4 regions of the Devosia sp. Soil_C_22 genome follow, and region 4 is predicted to be linked to each of the others. Evidence: predicted binding sites of a transcription regulator. Region 4 holds the regulator's gene; each other region holds the start of a gene.
The links. The regulator PhoB, encoded in region 4, activates phosphate uptake and scavenging genes when phosphate is short. The targets are predictions, from matches to a motif close to TGTCATNNANCTGTCAT.
Positions count from the first base shown of each region.

Region 1: the regulator PhoB is predicted to act here: its motif matches at 2,138-2,154, upstream of AC3A6I_RS07930 (arsenate reductase/protein-tyrosine-phosphatase family protein).
Region 2: the regulator PhoB is predicted to act here: its motif matches at 3,362-3,378, upstream of AC3A6I_RS18840 (DUF2794 domain-containing protein).
Region 3: the regulator PhoB is predicted to act here: its motif matches at 3,864-3,880, upstream of phnC (phosphonate ABC transporter ATP-binding protein).

Region 1 covers NZ_JBDGIY010000001.1:1,657,463-1,665,153, reverse strand. Annotated here, with positions in the region: gene AC3A6I_RS07940 (glutathione S-transferase family protein) at 1-462, opposite strand, end outside; gene trmFO (methylenetetrahydrofolate--tRNA-(uracil(54)-C(5))-methyltransferase (FADH(2)-oxidizing) TrmFO) at 582-1,967, shown strand; gene AC3A6I_RS07930 (arsenate reductase/protein-tyrosine-phosphatase family protein) at 2,206-2,697, shown strand; gene AC3A6I_RS07925 (DUF4153 domain-containing protein) at 2,694-4,463, opposite strand; gene AC3A6I_RS07920 (phytoene/squalene synthase family protein) at 4,863-5,696, opposite strand; gene AC3A6I_RS07915 (Mth938-like domain-containing protein) at 5,693-6,079, opposite strand; gene secD (protein translocase subunit SecD) at 6,084-7,691, opposite strand, start outside.
Region 2 covers NZ_JBDGIY010000002.1:355,534-363,224, forward strand. Annotated here, with positions in the region: gene AC3A6I_RS18815 (invasion associated locus B family protein) at 1-138, opposite strand, end outside; gene thpR (RNA 2',3'-cyclic phosphodiesterase) at 332-871, opposite strand; gene AC3A6I_RS18825 (Bax inhibitor-1/YccA family protein) at 1,143-1,871, shown strand; gene AC3A6I_RS18830 (N-acetyltransferase family protein) at 1,956-2,453, shown strand; gene AC3A6I_RS18835 (GNAT family N-acetyltransferase) at 2,504-2,926, opposite strand; gene AC3A6I_RS18840 (DUF2794 domain-containing protein) at 2,965-3,351, opposite strand; gene AC3A6I_RS18845 (DUF1223 domain-containing protein) at 3,652-4,383, opposite strand; gene acnA (aconitate hydratase AcnA) at 4,546-7,311, opposite strand; gene ccmA (heme ABC exporter ATP-binding protein CcmA) at 7,492-7,691, shown strand, end outside.
Region 3 covers NZ_JBDGIY010000003.1:24,729-32,419, forward strand. Annotated here, with positions in the region: gene phnE (phosphonate ABC transporter, permease protein PhnE) at 1-891, opposite strand, end outside; gene phnE (phosphonate ABC transporter, permease protein PhnE) at 888-1,853, opposite strand; gene phnD (phosphonate ABC transporter substrate-binding protein) at 1,926-2,834, opposite strand; gene phnC (phosphonate ABC transporter ATP-binding protein) at 2,932-3,804, opposite strand; gene AC3A6I_RS20380 (exopolysaccharide biosynthesis protein) at 3,944-4,531, opposite strand; gene AC3A6I_RS20385 (LbetaH domain-containing protein) at 4,639-5,250, opposite strand; gene phnL (phosphonate C-P lyase system protein PhnL) at 5,247-5,951, opposite strand; gene phnK (phosphonate C-P lyase system protein PhnK) at 6,133-6,906, opposite strand; gene AC3A6I_RS20400 (alpha-D-ribose 1-methylphosphonate 5-phosphate C-P-lyase PhnJ) at 7,055-7,691, opposite strand, start outside.
Region 4 covers NZ_JBDGIY010000001.1:692,019-699,709, reverse strand. Annotated here, with positions in the region: gene AC3A6I_RS03300 (FAD-binding oxidoreductase) at 1-22, opposite strand, end outside; gene AC3A6I_RS03295 (AraC family transcriptional regulator) at 186-1,163, shown strand; gene AC3A6I_RS03290 (MacB family efflux pump subunit) at 1,688-3,637, opposite strand; gene AC3A6I_RS03285 (efflux RND transporter periplasmic adaptor subunit) at 3,649-4,872, opposite strand; gene phoB (phosphate regulon transcriptional regulator PhoB) at 5,008-5,709, opposite strand; gene phoU (phosphate signaling complex protein PhoU) at 5,745-6,449, opposite strand; gene pstB (phosphate ABC transporter ATP-binding protein PstB) at 6,468-7,295, opposite strand; gene pstA (phosphate ABC transporter permease PstA) at 7,322-7,691, opposite strand, start outside.

The sequences.
Region 1 (7,691 bases), 970 kb from region 4:
GCCGAGATAGGGTGCATCGGCCAGCCGCCGCTCCAACAGCTCGAAGCACCGCGCCGTCGCCGCCAGCGACCTTTCGATTGTCGCCTCATCCTGCTGCGCCACCGGCGTGCGCACCTTGCTCCAGAACAGTCCGATCCAGGCCGGCTGGAAGGTCGTCGCCGTCCAGTCGGTCCACTGGTCCACCGCTGCCCGGTCGCGCGCCTCCATCGGGAACAGCAGCCCGCTGCCATATTCGGCGCTCAGATAACGCACCACGGCGTGGCTCTCCCACACCACCAGGTGCTCGTCGCGCAGCGTCGGCACGAGGCCGTTGGGGTTGAGCGCCCGATAATCCGGATCATCGGTGCCGCCGAACTGACCGCCCAGCGGCACGTGCTCATAGGGCAGCTCGAGCTCCTCGAGCGCCCACACCGCCTTTTGCACGTTGCACGAGCTCAACCGTCCCCAGAGCGTGATCGTCAATACATGTCCCCCGCGGGTTGGCGCGGCGACCGGCCGCGAGCGAGCATACCCCGCCGGCACCGGCTGACAACCCGGCTCGGCCATTGCCCGCGCGCGCCCCGCTTGCTATCTGGCGCGCCATGCAAAAGAACCCCATTCACGTCATCGGCGGCGGGCTCGCCGGGTCCGAAGCCGCATGGCAGGCCGCCGAAGCCGGCGCCAAGGTCGTGCTCCACGAAATGCGCCCGGTGCAAAAGACCGACGCGCACGAGACCGAGAACTTCGCCGAGCTCGTCTGCTCGAACTCGTTCCGCTCCGACGACCATCATCACAATGCCGTAGGCCTGCTGCATGAAGAGATGCGCCGCTGCGGCTCGCTGATCATGCGGGCCGCCGATGCGCACAAGCTGCCGGCCGGTGGCGCGCTCGCGGTCGATCGCGTGCAGTTTTCCGACATGGTCACTGCGGCGCTGCACAACCACCCCAACGTCACCATCGAGCGCGGCGAGATCGCCGGCCTACCGCCCGAGGACTGGGACAATGTCGTGGTCGCCACCGGCCCGCTGACTTCCCCTGCCCTTGCGAGCGCCATCCAGCAGCTCACCGGCGAGGACTCGCTTGCCTTCTTCGATGCCATCGCGCCGATCGTCCATAAGGACTCTATCGACATGGACATCGTCTGGGCCCAGTCGCGCTACGACAAGGTCGGGCCGATGGGCGACGGGCGCGACTATCTCAACTGCCCGATGGACGAAGCCCAGTACAACCGCTTCGTCGATGCGCTGCTGTCGGCCCCGCTGCACGCCTTCAAGGACTGGGAACACGTCCCCTATTTCGACGGGTGCCTCCCCATCGAAGTCATGGCCGAACGCGGCCGCGACACGCTGCGCTGGGGCCCGATGAAGCCGGTCGGCCTCACCAACCCGCGCAACCCCACGGTCAAGGCGCACGCCATCGTCCAGCTGCGGCAGGACAATGCGCTGGGGACGCTCTGGAACATGGTCGGCTTCCAGACCAAGATGCGCTACGGCGTCCAGACCGAGATCTTCCGGCTCATCCCCGGCCTCAAGAACGCCCAGTTCGCCCGGCTCGGCGGCCTCCACCGCAACACCTTCCTCAACTCGCCCAAGGTGCTGGGCCCGGACCTCAAGCTCAAGGCCATGCCGCGCCTGCGCTTTGCCGGCCAAGTCACCGGCGTCGAGGGCTATGTTGAAAGCGCCGCCGTCGGCCTCATGGCCGGCCGCCTCGCCGCCGCCGACGCGCGCGGCGAAACCCTCGCTATCCCGCCCGCCACCACGGCCATGGGCGCGCTGATCAACCACATCACCGGCGGCCACCTCGAAGCCGAAGCCTATTCGGGCGCCCGCAGCTTCCAGCCCATGAACGTCAATTTTGGGCTGTTCCCCCCGGTGTCGATCAAGAAGCCCGAGGGCCATGTCGGCCGCTGGAAGAGCACCGAAAAAACCATCGCCAAGAAAGAAGCGATCACTTCGCGGGCGCTGACCGACATCGCCACCTGGGCCTGAGGCCGACGGGGGCCTGCGAGTTTGCCCATCTAACCTCCCCACCCACAGGGTCACCCCGGCGCAGGCCGGGGCCCATCCTGAGGTAGCCGGCCACAGGCACGCGGTCCCCCAACCCACCAGCGTCGTTGCGCTACACCCCGCTCCGCACTCCCACATCCCCGTCATCCTCACGTCACCGTGTTGTCACGGCGCCGCGCAATACCTCCGCCGTCGATATCCGATCTGCGAGGGTGTTCGAGTGACCGAGCGTGTCTACCGCGTATTGTTCCTCTCCCGCCGGAACTCGGCGCGGAGCGTGATGGCCGAGGCGATCCTCAACAAGATCGGCAAGGGCCGTTTCGAAGCCCTGAGCGCCGCCGTCGAGCCGGCCGCCGCCATCGACCTGATGGTCGCCGATCTGCTGAAGACCGGCGAGTATCCGTTCGTGCAGCAGAAGCCGCGCCACTACAGCGCGTTCGCCGGCGAAGGCGCGCAGAACCTCGATTTCGTCTTCACCCTGTCCGATACCGCCGCCGGCGAGCCGCTGCCGCAATGGCCGGGCATGCCCGTCTCGGCGCACTGGAGCAGCCCCGATCCGGCCCATATCGAGGGCCAGGACTGGGAAAAGGAACAGGGCCTCAGCCGCATCATGGCCGAGCTCGAGCGCCGGCTGGGCATCTTCGTCAACCTGCCCTTCGAATCGCTCGACCGCATGAGCCTGCAGCGCAGCGTCGACGATATCGCGCGCTAGCGCGCAGCGTCCGAGAACAGCTGCCCCTCGAGGCTGTTTAGCACCACCGGCCCGGCATTGTTGTCGCCTCGGTCGATGGTGATCGATTGCACCACCAGCCGGTAGTTGCGACCGTTCACCGCGAAGTCGATCCACGGATCGGTGATGAAGGCCCCGGTCTGCCGCGCCATCCAGGCCGAAAGCTCCAGCGGGGTCAGCTCCGGGTCCGGCGTGAGCGCCGGGCCGACACGCATGCCGCCGTCCTGCAGCCAGAAGCGCAGCGGCGGCACATCGATGGCGGTATTGCCATACAACCCGACCGGCCGGATGAGATAGGGCATCGCGGCGACATCCACCGGAACACCGTCAAAGTCGCGGAACAACGTCGCGTAACGCTGCACGCCGTCCGGCGAAGGCACGCTGACGCCAAGCGCCTCCAGCACGACGTAAGATCCATCCTGCCCCGGATCCCACGTTACCCCGTACTTCCCCAGCACCTCGCGCACGCCCTGCCGCCCCTCCGGCGTGCCGACGAGGAAATCGATGATTCCGCGCGCCTCGGCAATCTCCTCGCCGCTCCAGTCACCACGCGGCGGGCTCGCCGAGCGGTCGGCGCCGGCATTCATCACCAGCGCATCGAGCCGCACCAATTGCTGGCTCGTCGGCAGGTGCGCGACATTCCACGGCCCCACCGAGAGCAGCAGCAGGATGATGCCGGCCAGCGCCGGGATCAGGCGGATATCGCCGCGCCGGACGAGGAAGATCAGCGCCAGCAGGCTCGCCCACAGGCCGCCGGCCAGCAGCAGCATGCGCTCGGGCGTGAGTCCGTAGGCGTCGACCCGCACCCATACGGCGAGGAAGAACAGCGTCAGCGGCACCAGCGTCAGCCAGAACCACAGCCGGCGGAACAACCGCACCAGCGGCTTTTCGCGCATGAAGCGCGGGTGCAGCACCAGCCAGGTGCCGGCGCCGATGACGACGAAGCCGAGCACCATCCAGCCGATCATCCCCTGCGGCAGCGCCCGCGTGATGACGATCTGCACGGTATAGGCGAGCAGGATCGCCGCGTAGATCAGCAGCAGCGGCACGAGGATGAACTGGCCGAGAAAGCCGATCGCGGTCGAGGTGAAGTCGGCATTCTCGGTTTCGCTCGGCGGCACGTTGGCCACACGCGGCAAGGTCGAGAGCCAGTAGACCGGGGTCAGGAACAGCCCGGTAAACGGCAGCACCCAGCGATAGAACAGGTCGCTCGCCTCGAGCCCGAACAGCACCGACAGCGAGCGTTCGATGGCGACCATCCCAACGGCGATGATGCCGAACGCCGCCGCCGCAATCGCCGCCGTCGCCACCGACTGATGGTTCACCCACCAGAACACGTTCTGCTGCGCCTCGCGCTCCGGCCCGCGCCCCACCCAGGTGAACGGCGACACCGACAGCCAGAGAATGGCGACGGCGGGCAGCAGCCAGGGAAACACCCAGAACGTGCTGGTGACCTCGAACAGCCCCAGGGCCGCGAGCGGCAGCAGATATTTCAGCACGAAAGCGGTCCTCGTCGCTTCCGGCCGGCTTTCCGCGAAAAACACGCCGGCCACCGCCAGCACCGCTCCGGTCGCGAGCCCCGCCGCCGCCCGTATCCATGGCTCGAGCCCATCGACGAAACCCGGGGCATTGATCGTGAACAGCGCGACCGCTGTCATCGCCGCCGCCAGCAGGATCGCAAACGGAAACCGCCGCCCCGTCGCGAAAAAATCCGGCGCCAGTCTGTTCAGCCAAGCCCCGAAGCTCATCCCGAATCCCCTACGGTCCGATCATGAGGCGCAACCAAGGCCGTGGCAAATCCGCGCCGCCAGGAAGCACGCTCTCTCCGTGATCCTCCCCCGTTTACGGGGGAGGGGGACCAGCGCAGCTGGTGGAGGGGGCGGTCACGGGCACCGGCGTTTTCCGTCGCCCCCTCCACCGCCTGCGGTGTTCCCCCTCCCCAGCTTCGCGGGGACTGTTCACATTGGACTCAGCCATCCACCGGGTCATCCCCGCGAAAGCGGGGATCTCTGTTTGCGGCGCTTCAAGAAAAACAGAGGTTCCCGCTTTCGCGGGAATGACGCCGTGCCCAAGAGCGCCGACGCCGAGCAGTCCAATGTGAACGCTCCCCGCGAAACGAGGGAGGATCGCGGAGAGATCGTGCCCGCCTAACGAGCCACCCACCACCACATCGCCAGCAGCTTCCGCCAATCCGCCAGATCAGGCGCCTCAGCGAATGGCGCGCGCATCCGTGCCGCCAATTCCGCCTGCCGGCCGACGATGGCCACCGGTGCGAAGACCGGCCGCAGCGGCTTGGGCAGCGCGCGGATTGCCGTCCGCGCCTTCTCCACATGCTCCTGCGCCAGGTCGTTGAGCTGGCCGAGCGCGGCGAACAGCCCTTCGCTCTCGGTGCCCGACAGGATCTCCCCATCGGTCACGCCATTGGCGACAAAAATGTTCATCGGCAGGAAGATGCGCCCCTTCGATGCATTGTAGCCGAAGGCCCGCAGGTGGCCGGCAAAGGCGTGCGCCACGCCGAGATGTCCGGCGGCGTCGCCGGTCTCCACTTCGTTACCGCCGTTCAGCACCATGGCTGCGAGCTGGTAGAGCACCGACACGGTCTCGCCGGCATAGCCTTCGAAGCTCGCAACGTCCGGCATCGGGTCCTGGTAGAGGTCGAAGCGGCGTGCCGCCAGCAGCCGCACCAGCGGTCCGGCGGGCAGTTGGTAGGCCTCGATGGCGTCGAGCAGCGCCGCCGCCAGCGGGTTCTGGCGCACATTGCCGTGGCCGGTGCCCTTCAGCGCGTCGTTCCACCATTGCAGCCGGATCTCGCCGGCCGCCGGTTCGCGGGCCCGGTCGCGGATCGTCGCCACGTCGGCGGCAAAGGCGTAGAGCGCCTGCACGGCGGCCTGCTCGGGCGCCTTCAGCAGCAGCGTGGCAAAGTAACGGTCGCGGTCGGCGTCGCGCAGGAACTGGGCGACATAGCCGCCCTCCCCGCTCATTTGGCGTTCTCCACCGCGATCAGCGCGGCGCCTACGGCGCGGTCCTCGGCCAGCAGCACGTTGTAGGTGCGCACGGCGCTGCCGGTGGCAATGGCCTCGACGATCACCCGCCGCTCGCGCAACGCGTCCCGGACGGCGGGGTCGAGCGGAGCGATATCGGGGCCTATGCCGAGCAGCAGCACGTCGAGCGTTTCGGCCGCGGCGAACACCGGCGCCAGCGCCTCGAGCGTTACCTCCGCCGGCGCCGTCACCGGCCAGGCGTGCATGCCGGATGGCAGGCAGAGCAGCGAGCCGCGATGGCTCACGCCGGCGAAGCGAAAGCCGCCATTACCGTAGGCGTCGATGCCGACCTGCTGGGGGTAGAACCCCGCCAGCTCAGCCATCGGATCAGACCACCGCGCCGTCGGAACGCTTGGCGGCCTTGGCCTTCTCCTTGGCGGCTTCCTCGGCCTCGCTGCGCGGCTTCAGCCCGAAATGGATGAGGATCGGGCCGCCGATGAAGATCGAGGAATACATGCCGAAGATCGAGCCGAAGGTCATGGCGATGGTGAAACCGCGGATCGACTCGCCGCCGAAGAACACCAGCGGGAACAGCGCCAGCAGCACCGTGAACTGGGTGAGCGAGGTACGCACGATGGTCTGGTTGATCGACAGGTTGATGATCTCGGAGACCGACATCTTCTTGTATTTTCGCAGGTTCTCGCGAACGCGGTCGGAAATCACCACCGTTTCGTTCAGCGACAGGCCGACCAGTGTCAGCACCGCCGCGATCGAACTGAGATTGAACTCCAGCCCCGTTATCGAGAACAGGCCCACCGTCATGATCACGTCGTGCGCTGTCGTGGTCACGGCGGCAAGGCCGAACTGCCACTCGAAGCGGAACCACACATAGATCAGGATGGCGACCAGCGAGACGAGCACGGCGATGGTGCCGTTGAAGGCGAGCTCGCCCGACACCGTGCCCGACACGGCCTCGGTGCGGCGCACCTCGTAATTGTCGGAGGCGAGCGTCGAGCGCACCTGCTCCACCGCTGCGTTCTGGGCGGCGTCACCGCCCGGCTGCAGCTGGATGCGGACCAAGAGGTCCTCGGGCGTGCCGAAACTCTGCACCTGTACTTCGCCCAGGTTCAGCCCTTCGAGCAGCTCGCGCACCCGCGCGGGATCGGCAGGGCCGTCCTGGGTGTGCTGTACCTCGATGGCCGAGCCACCGACGAAGTCGATGCCCAGGTTGAAGCCCTTGAAGAAGGCGGTGCCGATGGCGCCGACGGTGAGCAGGATCGAGACCACGATCGCCACCCGCGACATCTTCATGAAGTCGATCTTGGTGCCGTCCGGGATGAAGCGGAAGTGCTGGATGCGCAGCGTCTTGGGACGCTTCCAACGGAACCAGAGCGAGATGAAGAAGCGCGTCACCGTGTAGGCGGTGAACAGCGAGGTGAGGATGCCGAGGCCCAGCGTCACCGCAAAACCCTGGATCGGGCCGGAGCCGAGGAAATAGAGCACGATGGCCGCGATCAGCTGGGTCAGGTGGGAGTCGATGATCGTGTCCCAGGCGCGGTGGAAGCCGGCGTCGAGCGAGGCGATGATCGATTTGCCCGATCGCTGCTCCTCGCGCATGCGCTCGTAGATGAGCACGTTGGCGTCCACCGCCATGCCGATGGTCAGCACGATACCGGCGATGCCGGGCAGTGTGAGCGTTGCGCCGAGCGCCGAGAGCGAGCCCAGGATCAGCACGATGTTGAGGATCAGCGCCACGTTGGCGAAGAGGCCGAACAGGCCGTAGGCAATGACCATGAAAGTCAGCACCAGGATGGCCGCCACGGCGCCGGCGGTGATGCCGGCGCGGATCGAGTCGGCGCCGAGCGAGGGGCCGACCGAGCGCTCCTCGACCACGTCGAGGGTCGCGGGCAGCGCGCCGGCGCGCAGCAGCACGGCGAGGTCGTTGGCGGTCTGCGGCGTGAAGGTGCCCGAAATCTGGCCCGAACCACCGGTGAT
Region 2 (7,691 bases), on a different contig from region 4:
GCCGGTCCAGGCGGTCCACGCCTTGGTGGTACCGAAGGTTCCCAGCTGCTTGATTTCCTGAGCCGAAACCGGAGCTGCCAAGGCAGCAGAAAGGCTGGCCGCAATCGCACCAGCCAGCACCAAACGAGATGATGTCATCGCCCGAACATCCTTGTCCGAAAGTTGCGCGAACAGCACTCTGGAAGGTGCCATGGTATGGTTACCAAGGTCTCAAAGCGGCTGCGCATTTTGATCATGCGCGACCTTACCGGCAATCTTGTCGGCAATTTGACACCCCGGATTACCGGGATTTCTGTTTGGGCCGCGACGGTAAAAGAAGGGTTAAGACGGCTCAAGCGGCCAGCGGATAGGCCTGCTCGACGAGATAGGGGCCGCCGCCGACCGAATCCTTGGACGAGAACAGCACGAAGCGCTGGACCTTGAACTCCAGCGGGGTGAAGCGACCGGCGCCGGCAATGAACTGCGCCACCTCCTCCGCCGAAACGCCGCGCAGGCGGGCGAGCGCCACATGCGGAACGAACCTGCGGCTTTCGGGGGGCAGGCCGCAGCGCTGCAATACCCGCTCCTGCGCGGCCTGCAGCCGCAGCAGCGCGACATTGGCGGTGCAGCCGGCGAACAGGGCGCGCGGCGTGTTGCCGCCGAACGAGCCGAGATGGTCGAGCCGGACGGTGAAGCCCTCGCTGTCGATCAACCGGTCGAGCATGTCGGTCACCTCGTTGGCGACGTGGTAGTCGACATCGCCGATGAAGCGCAGGGTGATGTGATAATTCTCGGGGTCGATCCAGCGGGCGCCGAACAGGCCGCCCCGCTTCAAGGAGAGAGCGAGGCCGACTTCGCGCGGGACCTCGATTCCGGTAAAGAGCCTGGGCATTCGACCCTCCCTTTGCCGCTACCTTCAGCACCTGATTCGGCACCAGGTGCTCATGGACCGTACCGGCGACAATGCAGTGGGGCAAGTGTGGTGTCCCGAGCGAAGGGATTGCTTCACCGCCCCGACATAAACGCTTGCCGGACTGCGACATTACGGTTCGGTGAGGTGGGGCCCGCGTACTTGTATTCACTGAGGGCTACGCTCATATTGAAGCGCTGACGGGCGCGAGAGGAGCGCCCCGCCCAGTCGCCAGGAAAGGGATTATTTCGTCATGGCTGAATTCGACCGTCCGACTATCGCCGCTCAGCGGGCCGGAACCGCCGCGGCCATCGATGAGGGCCTGCGCAGCTATATGCTGAAGGTCTACAACTACATGGGCCTGGGCCTCGTGGTCACGGGCCTGGTCGCCTACTTCACCAACCAGTGGGCGATGGCCAGCGAGGCCAACTTCAACCTGCTCTACGGCAGCCCGCTCGCCTGGGTGGTCATGCTGGCGCCGCTGGCCTTCGTGCTGGTGCTGAGCTTCGGCATCAACAAGCTCAGCGCGGGGACCGCGCAGCTGTTGTTCTGGGCCTTCGCCGCCGTGATGGGCCTGAGCCTCTCGTCGATCTTTGCCGTCTATACCGACGCTTCGATCGCCAAGGTGTTCTTCATCACCGCCGCGACCTTCGGTGCGATGAGCCTGTACGGCTATACCACCAAGCGCGACCTGACCGGCATCGGCAACTTCCTGATCATGGGCCTGATCGGCCTGATCATCGCCAGCCTCGTGAACATCTTCCTCGCCTCGTCGGCGCTCGATTTCGCGATCTCGGCGATCGGCGTGCTGATCTTCGTGGGCCTGACCGCCTACGACACGCAGAAGATCAAGGAAAGCTACGACGTCGGGCTGGGTGCCGAGGTGCTGCAGAAGGGCGCCATCATGGGTGCGCTGTCGCTCTATCTCGACTTCATCAACCTGTTCATGATGCTGCTGCGCCTGTTCGGCAACCGCGAGTAATCTCTGCGATCAGCAAGTCTGATTGGACGACATCGGAGGCCGCGATCTATCAAGATCGCGGCCTTCTTCGTTTCCGGACCCCAGATGAACGACATCAGCTTCCGCCGCTTCGAATGGCGCGATGTGCCGGCGATCACCGCGATCTATCGCCCCTATGTCACCGACACGGTGATCACCTTCGAATACGACCCGCCGGGCGAGGCGGAAATGGCGCGGCGCTTCGGCGGCATGCTGGACCTGGGGCATCCGATCATCGTGGCGGAGCGCGACGGAGAAGTGGTGGGCTATGCCTACGCCTCCTATTACCGCACGCGCATCGCCTATCGCTTCACCTGCGAGAACTCGATCTACCTGAGGCAGGACGTGGTGGGGCAGGGGCTGGGCGGGCGGCTGCTCGACCGCCTCATCGATGAAAGCCGCGCCTTCGGCTTCAAGCAGATGATCGCGGTGATCACGGCGGAACGGGCGAATTCGATCCGGCTACATAAGAAGGCAGGCTTCAAGCATGTGGGCACGCAGGAAGCGACCGGCTTCAAGTTCGATCGCTGGATCGGCGTGACCTACATGCAGCTGGCGCTGTAGGCGGCTGCCCACCCACGCGGGAGTGTGTGGATCGCCTGGACGCGAACTGCCTAGAGCCGCTTGGTCATCGGCCAGGCATCGATCCAGCGGCCGGTGTCGAGCGGGCCGGAGTCGATCCAGCCGGCATCGAGATAGAAGCGGTGCGCGGTGGTGGTCGCCTTGAGGCGGCCTTCGGTGGTGCCGGCGGCGCGCATCAACTCCTCCATGGCAGCAAGCAGGGCGCGGCTGACGCCCTCAAAGCGGTAGGCGGGGTGGACGTAGTTGAGGCCGATCTCGCTGCTACCCATGACGCAGCCAACTGCGGCGATCTCGCCGTTCCGCTCGGCAACGAGCAGCTGGGTGCCGGGGGCCTCGAGCATCTTGATGACGCCGTCGGGTGTCTTGTTGGCGGTCCAGCGTGCGATCGCTGCCGGATCGTTGTGGTGGTCGGCGGCGCAGAGCTCGGTGATCGAGGCGATCAGCGTGGCGCTCATCGCCGGGACATCGGCCAGGGTGGCCGGTCGGAGATGGATCACTTGACGACGGCGAGCTCGAGCACGCGGAGGACGTTGATGAGCTCGTGGCCACGCTTGAGGACCCGGCCGTCCTGGCCGGTGACCATGTACTGGCCCTGCCTGTTGCGCAGCCTGGGGTTCTTCTCGACCACATAGAAGGGCCGCTCGGAGGCGCGCTTGTAGATCGAGAACAGGGCCCGGTCGCGTAGGAAGTCCATGGCGTAGTCGCGCCACTCGCCCTCGGCGACCTTGCGGCCATAGACGTTGAGGATGGACTGGAGCTCCTTGCGGTCGAAGGTCACCGCCGGTGCGACGCGCGGCTTGCCAGCCGGCGCTGAAGGGCTCGGGACCGACCGAAAGTCGATCAGGAGCCCAGACCCTATATCCTCGGGTTCGTCCGCCATTCGTCTTCCCCGTCACGCAGATGTCATGATTGCGCCGTTCCGGCGGCTTGTCCAGCGCCGGGGGACGCTCATTCGCATCCGCCGCAGGCGTTAACGCAGAAACCCAAATTCGGTCACATTCCCTCCCTCATCGCGCCCGAATGGACCGGCAGCATACAACCATTGCCTCCAGTGGCCGGCATCCGGGCTGACCGAGCCCCCAAACCACGATGCCCGAATGCCGGCCGCCTCTTACATGCACCAGTCATTCTTCTCCCGTCGGCGGTCACGCCGGCGGGAGTTTTACTATGGCCGGGAGGTTTAGCGGGTGAAGGCGGCGGCGCCGAGGATCGGGCCGGGCAGGCTGGCGCGCTGTTCCTGGACAAGAATGGCAGCGCCGTTGGCATTGCCGGTCAGCACTTCGGAAAGCGGCAGCGTGAGGGTGGCGCCGGAAGCGGGATCCCACATGCCCAGCACCTGGCGGCCGGTGACGATCTGGGTGTAGCCGATCTGCTTGCCCTTGTTCTCACCGCGCTCGATGGCCACGTCGGCACGATCGAGATAGGTGACGAGCCAGATCATCGACTTGCGGTAGCCTTCATGCGCCGGGATCGAGACCTCGAGCGTATCGCCGTCGGCCTCGCTGAGCGTGACGGCGACCGGCAAGCTGGCGCCGCCGAGCGCCGAATTGATGGCGTCGCGCTTGGAGCCGACCATGCCGCCCTTGCCGTTGACGATCAGCTGCGGCGTGAAGATGCGCGAAGAGCCCCAGCTCTCGGCATAGTCGCGCTGCAGCTCGGAATTCTCCTTGGTGCCGAAGGTGTCTTCCCAGCCGATATAGTCCCAGTAGTCGACATGGTAGGCGAGCGCGACAACGTCATCGCGCTTGCCCATCTCCTCGAGCATGGCGTCGGCCTTGGGGCAGGACGAACAGCCCTGCGAGGTGAACAGCTCCAGCACCGCCTTCGGTGAAACCTTCAGCTCGCCCGCGAGGGCGGGGAGCGAAAGGCCGAACGAAATCGTGAGGGCGGCAAGGACCGGACGAAGCAGCATGGCGACTTTTGTATTGAGGCCATTGCGCCCGCGCGAGTCAAATCGACGCGAGTTTTCGTGATGGTTTCCGGGGGTGGTGCGTGAGCACGGCCACCCCTTCCATCACCGTCGGGAGTTATCCTCCCCCACGAGGCGGGGGGCAGGATACTGGGGTCCTGTCGCTTACGCCGCGACGAGGTTGCGGAGCACGTAGTGCAGGATGCCGCCGTGCTTGTAGTAGTCGAGCTCGTTGATCGTATCGATGCGGCAGCGGGTGTCGACGAACTCGATACGGCCGTCGGCGCGGACGATCTTGACCTTCACGGTGGCGCGCGGGGCGAGCTCGAGCAGGTGCTCGATCGTCACCGTCTCGGAGCCGTCGAGCTTGAGGCTCTGCCAGCTCTCGCCTTCGGCGAACTGCAGCGGCAGCACGCCCATGCCGATCAGGTTCGAGCGGTGGATGCGCTCGAAGCTCTGCGCGACCACGGCGCGAACGCCGAGCAGGCGGGTGCCCTTGGCGGCCCAGTCACGCGACGAGCCCGTGCCATATTCCTTACCGGCGAAGATCACCAGCGGAGTGTTCGACTTCTGGTAGGCCATGGCCGCGTCGTAGATCGGCATCTGGTCGCCGTTCGGACCCTTGGTGAAGCCGCCTTCGACGCCCGGGAGCATCTGGTTCTTGATGCGGATGTTGGCGAAGGTGCCGCGCATCATGACCTCGTGGTTGCCGCGGCGGGCGCCGTAGGAGTTGAAGTCCTTGGGGGCGACCTGGCGCTCGACCAGGTACTGGCCGGCCGGCGTCGAGGGCTTGAACGAGCCCGCCGGCGAGATGTGGTCTGTGGTGATCGAGTCGAGGAAGAGCGACAATACGCGCGCCTCGATGATGTCGGTGATCGGCGCCGGCTCCATGGTCAGGCCCTCGAAATAGGGCGGGTTCTGCACATAGGTGGAGCTCGAGTTCCAGCGATAGGTCTCGCCGCCCTCGACGGCGATGCCCTGCCATTTCTCGTCGCCCTTGAACACGTCGGAGTAGCGGCCGAGGAACATCTTCGGCGTGATCACGGTGCGCACGACATCCGCGATCTCCTGGTTGGAGGGCCAGATGTCCTTGAGATAGACCGGCTGGCCGTCCGAACCGGTGCCGAGCGGCTCGGTGACGAGGTTCTTGTGCATGGTACCGGCGAGCGCATAGGCGACGACCAGGGGCGGGGAGGCGAGGTAGTTGGCCCGCACGTCCGGGTTCACGCGGCCTTCGAAGTTGCGGTTGCCCGAGAGCACCGAGGCGGCGACGAGGTCGTTGGCGTTGATGCACTCGGAGATGGCCTCCGGCAGCGGGCCGGAATTGCCGATGCAGGTGGTGCAGCCATAGCCGACGAGGTTGAAGCCGAGGGCATCGAGATCGGCCTGCAGGCCCGAGGCGGTCAGGTAGTCGGTGACGACCTGCGAGCCCGGCGCCAGTGAAGTCTTCACCCACGGCTTGGCCTTGAGGCCCTTGGCGCGCGCCTTGCGGGCGAGGAGGCCGGCGGCGATCAGTACATTCGGGTTCGAGGTGTTGGTGCACGAGGTGATGGCGGCGATGACGACATGGCCGTCGTCGAGGCCGTAATCGGCGCCCTTGACCGGGAAGGCGGCTTCCTCGGGGATGTCATCGACGCCGGTGGCGCCCTCATCGACGAAGCGGCTCTCGCCGACCGAGGTGGGGAGCGCAGTGCGTTCCTTGCGGCCGACGCCCAGATCCTTCATAGCCTCGGCGAATTTCGGGGCAGCTTCGCTGAGCGCGACGCGGTCCTGCGGGCGCTTGGGTCCGGCAAGCGAGGGGACAACCGTAGTGAGGTCGAGCTCGAGCGTGTCGGTGAAGAGCGGATCGGCCGAGGTGGTGACGCGGTACATGCCCTGCGCCTCGGAATAGGCCTTGACCAGCGCGACGCGGTCGGCATCGCGGCCGGAGGTCTCGAGATAGCTCAGGGTATCGCTGTCGACCGGGAAATAGCCGCAGGTGGCGCCGTATTCGGGGGCCATGTTGGCGATGGTGGCCTGATCCTCGAGGCTCAGGTAATCGAGGCCCGGGCCGTAGAATTCGACGAACTTGCCGACCACGCCCTTCTTGCGCAGCATCTCGGTGACGGTGAGCACGAGGTCGGTGGCGGTGATGCCCTCGTTGATCTTGCCCGTCAGCTTGAAGCCGATGACTTCGGGGATCAGCATGGTGATGGGCTGGCCGAGCATGGCGGCCTCGGCCTCGATGCCGCCCACGCCCCAGCCGAGCACGGCGAGGCCATTGACCATGGTGGTGTGCGAGTCGGTGCCGACCAGCGTGTCCGGGTAGGCATAGAGTTCGCTGGAGTCCTCGTCCTTACGGGTCCAGACGGTCTGGGCCAGGTATTCGAGGTTCACCTGGTGGCAGATGCCGGTGCCGGGCGGCACGACGCGGAAGTTGTCGAAGGCTTTCTGGCCCCAGCGCAGGAACTCATAGCGCTCGCCGTTGCGCTCGTATTCGAGCTCGACGTTCTGGAGGAAGGAGAGCGGAGTGCCGAACGAGTCGACCATCACGGAGTGGTCGATGACGAGGTCGACGGGCACCAGCGGGTTGATCTTCTGCGGGTCGGCGCCGAGCTTGGCGGTGGCGTCGCGCATGGCGGCGAGGTCGACGACGGCGGGCACGCCGGTGAAATCCTGCATCAGCACGCGGGCGGGGCGGTAGCTGATCTCATGCTCGGAGACGCGGGTGCGGAGCCAGTCGGCGACGGCCTCGATGTCGGCGCGGGTGACCGTGATGCCATCCTCGAAGCGGAGCAGGTTCTCCAGCACCACTTTCATCGAGTGGGGGAGCTGCGATACGCCCTTGAGACCGTTCTTTTCGGCCAACGGGATGGAGAAGTACGTGTAGGTCTTGTCCCCGACGGTGAGGGTCGTTCTGGACTTGAAGCTGTCGAGGGATTTCGAGGTCACGGTGTCGCCTTCACGCACTGAGTTGCAAGGCGCCGCCTGGTCCTGACGCGAGACCGAAAAAGGCCCGCGGGACAAGGGGCAGGAGGTCGGTTGACTGGAAGCGTTCCAATCTAGGGCTGGCTTATAGAGAAACTAGATGACGCTTGCCAGTACCGTCATGAGTTCACTAGGCATTGCCGCATGAACGAGCCAGACCGCGTGCATTCGGCGTTTGCGCCGCTTCCGGCGTCGGCGCGCGGGCTCACCGTGGCGCGCGGCGAGCGGCTGCTGTTCGCAGAGCTGAGCTTTGCGGTGGCGCCGGGTGGCGTGCTGCTGCTGCGCGGGTCGAACGGGGCGGGCAAATCGACGCTGCTGATGACGCTGGCCGGGATCGTGCGGCC
Region 3 (7,691 bases), on a different contig from region 4:
GTCGAACAGTCGCTTCATCAGCCAGTTGGCCGGCCGGCTCTGCGTGATGTTGCGCGCCGCGATGAAGGCCAGTGGAAAGGCCACGAGCGTTGCCAGCAGCGTGCCGACGAAGGCCATCACCAGCGTCTGCAGCAGCTTGCTGAAGATGTCGCCATGCTGCCACGACCGGTTGCCGAGGAAATCGCGCAGCATGAGCTGGGCGTTCGACATCGCGGGGTCGAGCCGGTCCGAAGAGAAGGCGAGGCCGACCAGTTCGGTGAACGGCTTGTGCCAGAACACCGACTTGGGATCGAACAGGAAGTTGGCCCAGCCCATGAACCGGCGCTGCACGTAGACCTGCTTGTCGCGGATCTCGGCCTGCCCGGCAAAGCCGTAGTTCACGAGCACCTTCGCCCCGTCCTGCTCGATGGCGGCCGGCACGCCGGCCGGCGCCGTCACCATGCCCGGAACGATGGTGATCGGATGAGCCACTCCATCGACATAGGCGGTGACGAGCGTGGGGGTCACCTCGAGCCGGTTGCCGTCGCCATTATAGGTCACGGTGTACGAACCGTCGGCATTGGAGGTCAGCCAGTCGATCTCGGCGCCTTCGGCATATTGGCCGCGGCTCGACCATTGCGGGGTGACGCTGCCGTCGTCGCCGAAGCGCAGGCGCGGCTGGGCGCGCCAGCTGTACCAGTCCTGCACATAGATGGCGGCGCGGTCCCACTTGCCGTTCTCGAATGTCGGCCCGACGTTGAAGAAGACGAAGCAGAAGGCGAGATAGGCCAGCGTGGCGGCAGCCCCGATCAACAGGCCCCAGCGCTGCAGGAACGACCGCTTGAAGCTCTCGGGATACTGCGCGAGCAGACGGGCGCGCTCGTCGGCGCTGATTGACAGCTGGCTCATCAGGCGGCTCCCCGTCCGAGTTCGAACGCTGCCTTGCCCACCAGCCGCCGCCGCAGCCAGCCCGAAAACTGGTCGACGATGATGATGGTCACCAGCAGCAGGATGATGATGGCGTAGGTCTTGGCGGCATGGTCCCGGCCGATCGACAGGCGGAACGCCTCGCCGATGCCGCCGCCACCGACCGCGCCGATGATGGTGGAGGCACGCACGTTGATCTCGAGCCGCAGCAGCCCGTAGGAAACGAAGTTGGGCAGGACCTGCGGCAGCATGCCGTAGCGCACGCGCTCGAGCCAGGTACTGCCGACCGCCCGGAGCCCCTCGTCGGGCTTCATGTCGGCATTCTCGACCACTTCGAAGAACAGCTTTCCGAGCGCGCCGATGGTGTGCAGCGACACCGCGAAGATCGCGGCGATCGGGCCGATCGAGAGGACGGCGGTCAGCAGGCCCGCGATCACGATCTCGGGGAAGGCGCGCAGGATTTCCATGATCCGCCGCACGAAGAAGCGCACCACGCCGGCGCCGACGAGATTGGTGGCCGCGAAAAAGCACAGGCAGAACGCGATCGTGCCGCCGATGATGGTGGAGACGATCGCCACGTTCACCGTGATCATCAGCTGGTAAATGAAATGCGGAATGTAGAGCGTCTCGGTGATGTAGAGCCGCTCGGAGATGTAGTCGAACTTCTGCGAGCCATCCGCGTAGGGGCTCGGCAGGTCGAACATGGCGCGAAAGATCTCGAACGGATCGTTCGGCACGAAGTGCTGCAGGAAATCGAACATGTAGGGCAGGCGTTCAAAGAACTTGCCCGAGTTGGCCGCGTTGGCGAAGTTCAGCGAGGCGCCCAGCACGATGGCGAACACCACCAGCACGATCACGGTATAGAGGCGCCGGGTCCGCACCTGCGAGACATAGTGCCTGAAAACGGCTTCCGATTGCGGTCGAAGGTCATTGACCGTGTGGGCCATGCGCGGCGGCTCCTGCTTAAGAGAACGGCGGCACCCCGGGGGCGCCGCCGCAAAGATCACGGACGGAAGGGATCAGCCGCCGATCACCGACTTACGGGCGTCGATGATGGTCTGGTACATGGCCTGGTCGGCGTCGACGAAGTTGGTGTAGCCGCCGGCGGTGAAGGCATCGAAGCACTCGAAATCGGTCTCGGGCAGGGCCTTGAAGAAGGCGGTCACCTTCTCCTTCATATCGGCCGGCAGCTTGTTCGAGACCATCAGCGGGCCGTTCGGGATGATCGGCGACTGCCACACTTCGACGAGGTCGTCCATGTCGAGCATGCCCTTGTCGACCATGATGCGCAGGTTGCCCGAGGTGTAGCCCTCGGAGAACTCGCCCTGGCCCGATCCGAAGGTGGTGCCCACGTCCCAGGTGCCGTCGAGCACACCGAGAACCAGGTTCTCGTGACCGCCGCCGAAGCCGGTCTCAGCGTAGAATTCGGCGATCGGAGCGCCGATGTCGGCCGGGAGCGACACGTTCGGCACGAGGTAGCCCGAGGTCGAGTCCGGGTCGGCAAATCCGAGCTTCTTGCCCTTGGTCGAAGCGAGGTCGGTGATACCCGAGTCGGCACGGGCAACCATGATCGAGTGGTAGCCGGTCGAGCCGTCTTCCTGCTGGGTGGTCAGCACCGGGTCGACGGCTTCCGGATCCTGCAGGTAGATCGCGGCATAGGACGAGGCGCCCATGATGGCGATATCGATGGTACCGCCGAGCAGTCCCTGGATCACGCCGTTATAGTCGGGCGAGGGGAACAGCTGGACTTCCGACACGCCGGTCGCGGCCTTCAGCGGCTCGATGACGCACTCGGTACGACGCAGCTGGTCGGACTCGTTCTCGCCGCCGTCGAGGCCGATGCGGAGGGCGGTCACGTCCTGGGCGAAAGCCGCCGAGGACATGGTGACGGCGACGGAAGCCATCAGGACTTTGCGGATCGCGGACATGGAAGTCTCCTTTGGTGACGCGATTGGCTTTCCGCCGCCTGCCGGCCGCCGCGCGAGCAGGCGGCTGGCCGACAGGAGCGGAAACTCGAAAAACTGGTCAGTTGGGAAGGCTGGCCGGGGCCAGCGGAGCGTCCATGGCTCCGCGCGGCATGTCGGCGTGCTTCTTCTTCTTCTTGTGCGGAACGATGCTCTCGAGGCTGGTCGAGGTCATCTCCTCGGAGAAGGCCTCCTCGAGGCCGTCGGCGCCGTAGAGCTCGCGCGCGACCTCGGTAGTGAGCTCTTCCGGCGTGCCGTCGAACACCACCTTGCCCGCCGCCATGCCGATGATGCGCTCGCAATAGGCGCGCGCCGTATCGAGGGTGTGGAGGTTGGTGATGACGGTAATGCCCTGCTCCTCGTTGATCGCGGCCAGCGAGTCCATCACGATCTTGGCGTTGCGCGGATCGAGCGAGGCGATCGGCTCGTCGGCGAGGATCACCTTGGGTTCCTGCATCAGGGCGCGGGCGATGGCGACGCGCTGCTGCTGGCCGCCCGAAAGCGTCTGCGCCCATTGGCTGGCGGTCTGTGCGATGTCGAGCCGCTCGAGCGCCTTGAGCGCCATCAGCTGCTCCTGCTCGGAGAAGATCTGCAGCAGGTTGAGCACGGTGTTGCGGTGGTTGAGCCGGCCGAGCATCACGTTGGTGATGACGTCGAGGCGCGGCACGAGGTTGAACTGCTGGAAGATCATGGCGCAGTCGCGCTGCCAGTCGCGCAGCGCCTGCCCGCGCAGCGAAGACACCGGCACGCCGTTGAACTCGATCGTGCCTTCCGACACGTCGGCGAGACGGTTGATCATGCGCAGCAGGGTCGACTTGCCGGCGCCTGACCGGCCGATGATACCGACCATCTGGCCGGCGGGGATCTCCAGATTGACGCCCTCGACCGCGACCTTCGCGCCGAAGCGCCGCGTCACGTTGGAAATCTTCAGCATGCGGCCTGCACCCCGTTTGGCAACGGGAGCGACACCTAGAACCGCCACGCTACGTCAGCATGAAGGTTGGATGACGCTTGTGTGACGGTGGACAACCCATGCCGGTGCACGAGCTAACCGACTGATCTATCGTGATAGTTCAGAAAAATATCAGGAAGATCGCGACGGCCAGCACCACCGGAATCGATATCGCGGCGAGCAGAAGTGCACCGTCCCGGGTCGTTATCGCGAGCCCCAGCGCCCCGATGACCAGCCCGGCGGAGGTCGAGGCGCCCGGGAAGAACTCGAGCGGCGGCATCGTGGCGGCCACGAGAATGGCAGCCAGCGCCGCCAGCCGGGTGCCGATGCCATCTACCAAAAACGTCAGCCGCGGCTTGGTCAGTTTTCCAATGCGCAGCAGCCAGGGCCGCAGAAAATCGATGACCTTCTTCGACCGCTCGGGCGACAGGGACGCCACCCTGATCCGGCTCGGTAGCCAGATCGTGCGGGCTCCGGCAAGCAGCTGCGCCGCGACGATGACCACGGTGATCGCCGTCAGGGTCGGCAGGGTCGGGATCAGGCTCAGTGGCGACACGACAATCATCGCAGGAAAGAACAGCAGCGGCCCGGCGAAGCGCTTGCCCGCAATCTGCTGGATGGTGCTTACCGACACGCCTTCACCGGCATCGACCCGTTCGGCAATCCTGTCGACAAGCTCGGCGAGGGTCGGGTCGGGTTCGTCGGTCAATCAATGGTCCATCTGTGCGAGGGGCGCCTTCTTAGCGGCGTCCTCCGACTGACGGCAACGCAATTTTCCGAGCGGGACTGCGACGCGGAGCCGCGCGATCGCCGCCGCTACTCGTACTTTTCGAGGAAGGCTTCGATGCCGAGCGCGCGGAAATCGGGCAGCGCGGAGCGCAGTTGCTCGTGGCTCCAGTCCCACCAGGCGAGCGCAGTGAGGCGATCGGCGATGGCGTCGGGGAAGCGCTGGCGGATGGGTTTGGCGGGGACGCCGACGGCAATGGCGAAATCGGCGACGTCCTTGGTGACCACCGCATTGGAGCCGATGATGGCGCCGTTGCCGACCTTCACCCCGGGCATGATCACGGCGCCATGGCCGATCCAGGTGTCGTGGCCGATCTCGATCGAGTTGCTTTCGCGCCAGGCGAAGAACTCCGCATCATCCTCCTCGCCCTCGAAATACATGGCCGAGCGATAGGTGAAGTGGTGCAGCGAGGCGCGCTGCATCGGGTGCTTGGACGCATAGATGCGCACATTGGCGGCGATGTTGGCGAACTTGCCGATCGTTGCGTACGCGATCTGGGTGCCGCCGACGCAATAGGAATAGTCGTCCATCGTCGAGTTGTGGACGTGGCACTCGGCCCCGACCTCGGTGTATCTGCCGAGCTGGCTGTTCTTCACGCTGGCGGTAGCGTGGATGGAGGGGGTCTCCGACAGGCGCTTCATGCGGCTTTCCTTGCAGCAAACAGGGTGACGTCGACGGTGCGGTCGGCCACCTGGGCGCGGACTTCCTCGTCATGGAAGATACCGAGCAGGGCCACCCCTGCCCCCTTCTTTTCGGCGATCATCTCAACCACTACGGCGCGGTTGACCGCATCGAGCGAAGCGGTCGGCTCGTCGAGCAGCAGCACCGGGTGGTGGGTGATGAAGCCGCGCGCGATGTTCACGCGCTGCTGCTCGCCGCCCGAGAAGGTGGCAGGCGGCAGCGACCACAGCCGCTCCGGCAGGTTGACGCGGGCGAGCAGCGCCCGGGCCTTGTCGGTGGCTTCGTCACGCGAGACGCCGCGGCTGACCAGCGGCTCGGCCACGACATCGACGGTCGTGACGCGCGGCACGGTGCGGAGGAACTGGCTGACATAGCCGATGCTGTCGCGGCGCAATTCCAGCACGGTGCGGGGGGATGCGGTGGCGAGATCGACCGGCTGGCCGTGATGGATGAGGCTGATCGAGCCCTGATCGACGCCGTAATTGCCGTAGACCATCTTGAGGAGCGACGACTTGCCGGCGCCCGAGGGGCCGCCGAGCACGACGCACTCGCCGGCATTAACCTCGAAGGCCACGTCGGAGACAACCGGCAGCACGATGCCGTCGCGCAGGTGCATGGTGAAGGATTTCGCGACGTCGCGGACAGTGAGGAGGGGGGTCATCGAGTAGCTCCGAGTTAGTTGCCACAACCCCTCATCCGGCGCTGCGCGCCACCTTCTCCCCGACGGGGAGAAGAACACGCTGCGGCACGATCGGGGCACGTTGTTCCTCTCCCCGTCGGGGAGAGGGTGGATCGGCCAACGGCCGAGACGGGTGAGGGGTTGGAGGGCACAGCACCCACCGTCACACCTGCAGAATCGAGCTGACGAGCAGCTGGGTGTAGGGCTCGCGCGGATCGTCAAGGACGCGGTCGGTGAGGCCGTGCTCGATCACGTAGCCGTCCTTCATCACCATCATCCGGTGGCTGAGGAGGCGCGCCACGGCGAGATCGTGGGTGACGATGATGGCCGACAGCCCGAGATCGGAAACAAGGCCGCGGATCAGGTCGAGCAGGCGGGCCTGCACCGAGACGTCGAGGCCGCCGGTCGGCTCGTCCATGAACACGAGCCGCGGGTGGGTGACGAGGTTGCGGGCAATCTGCAGGCGCTGGCGCATGCCGCCGGAGAAGGCGCGCGGCTCATCGTCGACACGATCCTCGGCAATCTCGACGCGGCCCAGCCACTCGATCGCGGTCGAGCGGATATGGCCATAATGCCGGTCACCGACCGCCATCATGCGTTCGCCGACATTGGCGCCGGCCGAGACGGTCATGCGCAGGCCGTCGGCCGGGTTCTGGTGCACAAAGCCCCAGTCGGTGCGCATCAGGAAGCGGCGCTCGGCTTCGCTGAGGTCGTAGAGATTGCGCCAGACTTCGTCGCGCATTCGGTACTCGGCGACGCCGGAGCTCGGCTCGAGGCGCGTCGAGAGGATGTTGAGCAGCGTCGTCTTGCCCGAGCCGCTTTCGCCGACAATGGCCAGCACTTCGCCCGGCCAGAGCTCGAACGAGACATCGGCGCAGCCGAGGCGCGAGCCGTAGTACTTGGTGAGGTTGCTGACGCGCAGCAGCGGTTCGTTCATTTCAGCACTCCGCCATTGTGGGGCTCCCCTCCCCCTTGCGGGGAGGGGCGGGGGGTGGGGGTCCATCGGTGGCTCGCTGCACCACCCCCACCCTCGTTCCCTCCCCGCAAGGGGGAGGGAGGCGATGAGCCGCACGATCCGGGGAAGCTCATTCCGCCGCCTCCAATGCGTGGCCGGCGAGCTTGCCGCGATGGCCATGCGCGCGGCGATCCTCGCAATTGTCGGTGTCGGAACAGACGAACATGTGCCCGCCCTGGTCATCGAGGATGACCTCGTCGAGATAGACGCCGGTGGCGCCGCAGAGCGCGCACGGCTCCTCGAAATGCTGGATTTCGAACGGGTGGTCCTCGAAATCGAGGCTCACCACCTCGGTATAGGGCGGCACGGCGTAGATGCGCTTTTCGCGGCCGGCGCCGAACAGCTGCAGCGCCTCCGACATATGCATCTTGGGATTGTCGAATTTCGGCGTCGGCGAGGGATCCATCACGTAACGGCCCTCGACCTTGACCGGATAGGCGTAGGTCGTGGCGATGCGACCGTGCTTGGCGATATCCTCGTAGAGCTTGACGTGCATCAGCCCGTATTCTTCGAGCGCATGCATCTTGCGCGTCTCGGTTTCGCGCGGCTCAAGGAAGCGCAAGGGCTCGGGGATCGGTACCTGGTAGACCAGCACCTGGCCCTCGCCGAGCTTGGCTTCCGGGATGCGGTGGCGGGTCTGGATGATAGACGCTTCATGCGTATGCGTGGTCACCGCGACATTGGCCACCTTGGCGAAGAAGGCCCGG
Region 4 (7,691 bases):
GGGCGGAATCTTCCTGCTTCATTTCGGCCTCCATGCCCCCGCCCAGCAGCGCATGTTTGCTTCGCCGAATAAATGCCGAATCCTACTTTTATCTTGCTCGTTCTGCTATACTTGCCTTTCGGAGCCGCGCGCGGTCGCCGCCTGAGAGGACTGAACGGCTCGCAAAACAATCGGGTTGGGTCACCATGGACGTGCTGTCGGATGTCCTCCGTGCGGTTCGGCTTACCGGCGCGATCTTCTTCGATATCGATGCCGGTGCCCCTTTCGTGGGCGAGTCGCCCCCGACGGAGGCGATCGCCGCCAAGGTCATGCCGGAAGCGCAGCACATCATCTCGTTTCACGCCGTCGTCTCCGGCTCATGCTGGGCCGGCCTCGGCGATGACTCCGTGCCACCGGTCCGGCTGCATGCCGGCGACGTCGTCGTCTTCCCCAAGGGGTCGTCCAACGTGATGAGTTCGGCGCCCGGCGAGCGGGGTCAGCCGAACATGGCCATGTATTACCGGCCTACCGACACGCACCTGCCCTTCAAAGTCATCCACGGAGGCGAGGGGGACGAGCGCACCCGTTTCATCTGCGGCTATCTCGGCTGCGACGCTCGGCCGTTCAACCCGCTGCTGTCCTCGCTCCCGGCAATCCTCTGCGCCCGCCGGCCGATGGATGGCAGCGCCTGGATGACCGACCTCTTCCAGCACGCGGTCGCCGAGGGAAACAGCGGCCGCACCGGCGCGGAGACCATCCTCGCCAAGCTGAGCGAACTGATGTTCGTCGAGGTGATCCGGTCCCACATCGAGGCCCTGCCCGAGGGGTCCGAGGGCTGGCTCGCCGGGCTGCGCGACCGCCATGTCGGCGAGGCGCTGCGGCTGATCCACTCGCAGCCCTCCGAAGACTGGTCGCTGGACCGGCTCGCCCGCAGCGCCGGGTGCTCACGCTCCTCGCTCGCCAACCGCTTCTCCCAACTGGTCGGCACCTCGCCGATGCAATACGTCACCGCCTGGCGCATGCAGCTGGCGGTCCGCAAGCTCGAAAGCCCGGGCATCAGCATCTCGCAGGCCGGCGCCGAGCTCGGCTATGAATCCGAAGCCGCCTTCCACCGCGCCTTCAAACGCTTCGTCGGCGTACCTCCTGGCACATGGCGCAAAGGCCGAGCCCTGGGCCTCAGGTAGCTCCCGAGCCTCCCCGCCCTTCCCGGACCGGCGTGAACTGCTGCCGCAAGGGAGGCTGTCATGCCCGAAGCTCGCCCCGTCCCAATCTCCGACCTGATCCGCGGCCTCGGTTCGCTCGCCGTCATACTCATCGTGATGCTGGCGCTGCTGTTCTGGCCGGCCGGCACGCTCGCCCGCGAGCTGCCCGGCTATGCCGAATACATGGAGCGCGTCCGCTCCGTTGGATCCCGGTCATCTGGTGAGGCCGTCGGCGCAACCGCCGTTCAGATTTCGTTAATGAAGGGGGCAGACTGGCGGCCAAAGTGGGTATGGGATTCTGACCTTACCCGCCACCGGCCGCCGCTCTCGAGCGCCTTCACACCAGGCACCAACGGCCAAAGTCCCTACCGCCTGCGGTTCCGCCCACTTGTCCCCCTCGCCGCTCCACATGCGAGAATCCTCCTGACAAAGACGCCGGGGGGCCACGTGGATACGAACATCGCCGCCGCTGAACGAATTGAACGAATTCCGTTCAATCGTTCAATTTACTCGCTGGCAAGGGCCACCACCGGGTCGAGCCGCGCCGCCGAACGGGCCGGCATGAAGCCGAACACCACCCCGATCAGGGTCGAGGAGATGAAGGCCGCGGCAATCGTCGTGGGCGAGTAGATGAAGCTCAGCCCCTCGATCAGATGCTCGACGCCAAAGCCGATGCCCAGCGACAGCGCCACGCCGATGGTGCCGCCGATCAGGCACACGAGCACCGCCTCGATGAGGAATTGCTGCAGGATATCGCCCTGCCGCGCACCCACCGCCATGCGCACGCCGATCTCGCGCGTCCGCTCGCGCACCGAGACCAGCATGATGTTCATCACCCCGATGCCGCCGACCACCAGCGAGATCACCGCGATCGCCGAGATCAGCAGCGTAAGTGTCTGGGATGTCGATTGAATCGTCTCGCGGATGGTGTCGGTATTCTGCAGACTGAAATCCGTGGCACCATGCCGCTGGGTCAGCAGCGCCTCGATCTCGGCCTCGGCCTGCGCCACATCCGCCGTGTCGGACACCCGCACGGTGATCGAGGACAACCAGGATTGCCCGAGGATACGCGACATCGCGGTCGAGTAAGGCATCCAGATGCTGATCGAGTTGGATTGCGGCCCGAAATTGTTGGTGCTCGCCTCGACCACGCCGATGATGCGGAGCGGCACGTTGCCGACCAGTACCACCTGCCCCAGCGGGTCCTGCCCATCGGTAAACAGCGTGTCCCGGCCGGTCGTGTCGATCACCGCCTCCTGCGCCAGTTGGTCGATGCTCGCCGCATCGAAGCTCGTGCCGGCGACGAAGTTACGGTTGTTGACGCGGAAATAATCCGAGCCGACGCCCTGGATCTGCGAGTTGGCCGAAACGCCGCGATAGCGAACCTGCCCGCTGGACGAGACCTGCGGCGTCACGCTGTCGGCAAAGCCCTTGGCAGCGATCACCTCGGCATCGGCCGGTACCAGGGTGCGGATGGCATCACGTCGCCGATCGGCCGCACTCGCGCCCGGCAGCACATTGATCGTGTTGGTGCCGATCGAACTGATCCGCTCCAGCACCGCCTGCTGGCTGCCCTGCCCCAGCGCCACCACCGACACCACCGAGGCAATGCCGATGATGATGCCCAGCATGGTCAGGAAGGTGCGGAGCCGATGGCTCGACAGCGCCCGCAGCGCCATCTGGAACGCCTCGCCCGTCCGCTCCAGCGCCTCGCGCCAGCGCGGAATCTTCTTGATCGGTTCGACCGGCAACGCGGCGCGCACCGCCCCATCGCTGCGCCGGTCGGAGAGAATCTCGCCGTCGCTGATCTCGACGACCCGGCCGGCTTCGGCGGCGATCGACGGATCGTGCGTGACGATGATGATGGTGTGGCCCTCGGCATTCAACTCCTTGAGCAGGCTCATCAATTCCTTGCCGCTCCGGCTGTCGAGCGCACCCGTCGGCTCGTCGGCAAGAATAATGTCGCCGCCATTGATCAGCGCCCGAGCTACGCTCACACGCTGCTGCTGGCCACCCGACAGGGCGTTCGGCCGATGCGTCATTCGCTCGCCCAGCCCCAGCCGCTCGAGCAGCTTGTGAGCCCGCTCGCGTCGCCGCGCTTTATGCGCCCCGGCGTAAATGGCTGGCATCTCTACGTTTTCTACCGCGTCGAGGTCGGCGAGCAACTGGTAGCGTTGGAAGATGAAGCCAAAATACTCGCGCCGCAGCTCGGCCAGTTCGTCCGGCTTCAGCGCCGCCACGTTGCGGCCGCCAAGCCGGTATTCACCGGTCCAGTCGTTGTCGAGGCAGCCGAGCACGTTCATCAGCGTCGACTTGCCGGAGCCCGACTGGCCCATGATGGCGACCATCTCGCCGGGGTAGATGTCGAGATCTATGTCCTTGAGCACGGTGATCTTTTCGCTGCCCGCCGGAAACTCGCGACGCAGCTTGCGGATCGAGATGATGGGATCGGTCATCGGCTGGGCCCTCAACCGCCGCCGCCCGGACCCATCATGATCCGCGGCCCGCCGCCGCCAAGCAGGTTGCGGCCCCCACCCTGGCCGGCGCCACCGCCGGTCGTCCGGACACGCAGGCCGCTCGCATCGACGACGAGATCGCCTTCCTCCAGGCCCGACGTGATCTCGGCGGTCACCTTGTTGTTGAGCCCGACCTGCACCTGCCGCGGTTCGGCCCTCTCGTCGGCCGTGTTCCACACGGCGAGCACATAGCCACCATCGCGGGCCCTGGTGGTCAGCAGCGAGGCCGGCAGGGTCAGCACATCCTCGGCTGCATCGAGCACGATGGTCACCTGCGCGGTCATCGAGATGCGCAGCTTGTGGTCCGGATTCTCCACGTCGAACAGCCCGTTATAGTAGACGGCGGTCGACGCGCTCGAGGTGTCGCTCTCGGAGGCGATCGACTCCGGGGCCGGCTCGACAGCGCGCAGCGTGGCGTCGATCCGCGTATCGGGATCGCCCAGGATGGTGAAGTAGACCTGCTGGCCGGGCTGCACGCGCGGTACATCGGCTTCCGAGATCTCGGCCTTCACCACCATCTTGTCGAGGTTGGCGATCTTGACGATGGTCGGCGATGAGGTGTTGGCGTTCAGCGACTGCCCCACTTCCACCGCGACGGCGACTACCGTGCCGTCCATGGGCGCGACGATGCGGGTGCGATCGAGATCGAGCTTGGCCGACTCGACGCTGAGCTCGGCCTGCTGGATCTGCGCGTCGATCGACTTGAGCTCCGCTTCCCCGGTCTGCACCGCAAGTTGCGCGGTCTGGTAGTCTGCGTCCGATATCAGCTTGTTCGGGTTGAGTTTTTCAGCTCGCGCCAGCGCCACGCGAGCCTGCGCGAGGCTTGCTTCCTTGATCTCTTTCTGGGCCGAGATGTTGGCAAGCGCCGCTTCGGCAACCTTCACCGCGTTTTCCTGGTTCAGCGAATCGATCTCGGCGATCACGTCGCCGCTCTTCACATCGTCGCCGAGCGCGACGTTCAGCGACTTGATGCGGCCCGACACTTCGGCACCGACGCTGACCAGCGAACTTGCCTGGATGACCCCCGAGGCCAGCACGGTCTCCTCCACGGAGCCGCGGGTCACCGGAGTGGTGGCGGGAATGGCATCCTTGGCCGGGGCGCTGAATACGACCCAGCCGGCGCCTGCGGCGCCCAAGACAGCGAGCACACCGATAGCAGCAAGCCAACGCTTCATTCGTTCACCTCAATGCCCATATCCGCCCGCCCTACACATAGGAAGGCGGAGCGCGAAAGTCGTGTTAGGGCTTGGTAAGGTGGGTGAAATCTTGGACAGGTTGGAAACGCTGGGCGCTCCAACCTGTCCGCAACGTCAGCTCAGCGCGGCAAAGCGCTCGTCGAAGGCATAGCCGGCGCCACGCACGGTACGGATCGGGTCGGCGTCGCGGTGGCGGTTGATCGCCTTGCGAAGGCGCCCGACATGTACGTCTACGGTGCGCTCGTCGACATAGACATCGTTGCCCCACACGCCATCGAGCAGTTGCTCGCGCGAGTACACCCGGCCGGGATGGCGCATCAGATACTCGAGCAGGCGATACTCGGTCGGCCCCAGGTGCACCTCGCGGCCGCCGCGACGGACACGGTGGCTGGTCCGATCGAGCTCGAGATCGCCGGCCTTCAGTACGGCGGTCACGAGCTGGGGGCTCGAGCGGCGCAGCAGCGCATTGATGCGGGCCAGCAGTTCCGGGATCGAGAACGGCTTTACGACATAATCGTCGGCGCCGGTCGCAAGGCCGCGAACCCGCTCTTCTTCCTCGCCGCGCGCCGTGATCATGATGATCGGGGTGCGCGCGGTTTCCTCGCGGGCCCGCCAGCGGCGGCAGAGCTCGATGCCGGAGAGGCCAGGCAGCATCCAATCGAGCAGGATCAGGTCCGGCACGCCGTCGCGGATGCGTTCCACAGCCTCATCGCCCGAGGCGGCCGTCGCAACGCGAAAGCCCTCCGCCTCAAGGTTATAGCGCAGCAATACTGCGAGATCGGCCTCGTCCTCGACGATGAGGATGGTAGCAGACATCGGCGGTCACTCCGTCGTGGATTCGTCGGTCAGACTTACTCTTTGACCTGCGTACGGTGCTGGTCGGGGGCAGTCCCGATCTGGCGGCCGGTCTCGAGGTAGTAAGCGTGCTCGGCAATGTTGGTGGCGTGGTCGCCGACGCGCTCGAGGCTCTTGGAGCAGAACAGCAGATGCGTGCACTGCGTGATGTTGCGCGGATCTTCCATCATGTAGGTGAGCAGTTCGCGGAACAGCGAGGTGTAGAGCGCATCGATCTCTTCGTCGGAGTTGCACACTTCGACGGCGGCGGCGCTGTTGCGCGTCGCGTAGGCATCGAGCGCCGCCTTGAGCTGGCGCAGGATCAGGTCGGACATGTGCTTGACGCCGTTGTAGAATTTCGGCGCGAGGCTGAGCCCGTCTATCTGCAACGTGCGGCGCGAGATGGTCTTGGCCATATCGCCGACGCGCTCGAGATCGTTGGCGACGTGGATCGAGGTGATGATGGCGCGCAGGTCCGTCGCCATGGGCTGGCGGCGGGCGATCATCGAGACGGCGATCTCGTCGATCTTCTTCTGCATCTCATCGATGGCCTTGTCGGCATCGATGGTCTGGCGCGCCAGGCTGTGGTCCAGCCGCAGCAGCGCCCGGGTGGCGTTCGATACGGCCACTTCAACCTGCCCGCCCATCTCGAAGATGAGCTTGGCAAGGTTGGTCAGTTCTTCCTCGTAAGAGGTAACGATATGCTCGTTGAGCGTAGACATTGATCGATCCTCGTCCGGTCAGCCGATGCGGCCGGTGATGTAGTCCTGCGTCTGCTTGTTCTTGGGGTTGGTGAAGATGTCCTCGGTCTTGCCTTCCTCGATCAGGTTGCCGAGGTGGAAGAACGCGGTCTTCTGACTGACGCGGGCGGCCTGCTGCATCGAGTGCGTCACGATGACAATGGTGTAGTTCTCGCGCAGTTCGTCGATCAGTTCCTCGATCACTGCGGTGGCGATCGGGTCGAGGGCCGAGCAGGGCTCGTCCATCAGGATGACTTCAGGGCCCACGGCGATGGCGCGGGCGATGCAGAGGCGCTGCTGCTGGCCGCCCGAGAGGCCGGTGCCCGGCTCGTGCAGACGGTCCTTCACCTCGTTGAACAGTCCTGCCTTGCGCAGCGAGGTCACGACGATCTCGTCGAGCTCGGCCTTGGACTTGGTGAGGCCGTGGATCTTCGGGCCGTAGGCGATGTTCTCGTAGATCGACTTGGGGAACGGATTGGGCTTCTGGAACACCATGCCGATGCGCGCACGCAGTTCCACGACGTCGAGATTTGGATCGTAGATGTCGTCATTGTCGAGGCTGATCTTGCCGCCGACAACGCAACCCTCGATCGTGTCGTTCATGCGGTTGATGCAGCGCAGGAACGTCGACTTGCCGCAACCCGAGGGCCCGATGAACGCGGTGACAGCACGATCGGGAATATCGATCGACACACCGAACAGGGCCTGCTTGGCGCCGTAGTGGACGGTGACATCGCGCGCCTGGACGCGGATCGGGTGGTTGACCGCATCCGAACCTGGGGCGATCTGAGCGTTTTCCATTTTGACCTTGCCTGCCAACATGTCCATTTGAAGCCTCCTGGGCGAACCCGAAACTATGCCCGGCGCTCGAGGCGCGACCGAAGATAGATAGCGACGCCGTTAAGTGCGATCATCACGGCGAGAAGCACCATAATCGCAGCGGCCGTGCGCGGTTCGAAGAAATTGCGGTTCTCGTTGCCCTGCCACAGGTAGATCTGCACCGGCAGAGCGGTCGCCTGATCGAGCGGGGTGGCGGGGACGGCGGCGACGAACGCCTTCATGCCGATAAGCAGCAGGGGCGCGGTTTCGCCGAGCGCGTGGGCCACACCCAGGATCGTTGCCGTCAGGATCGAGGGGAAGGTGACCGGCAGGACGTGATGAAACACCATCTGTGTCTTGCTGGCGCCGAGACCGAGCGCCGCCTGGCGCAGGGCCGGCGAGACG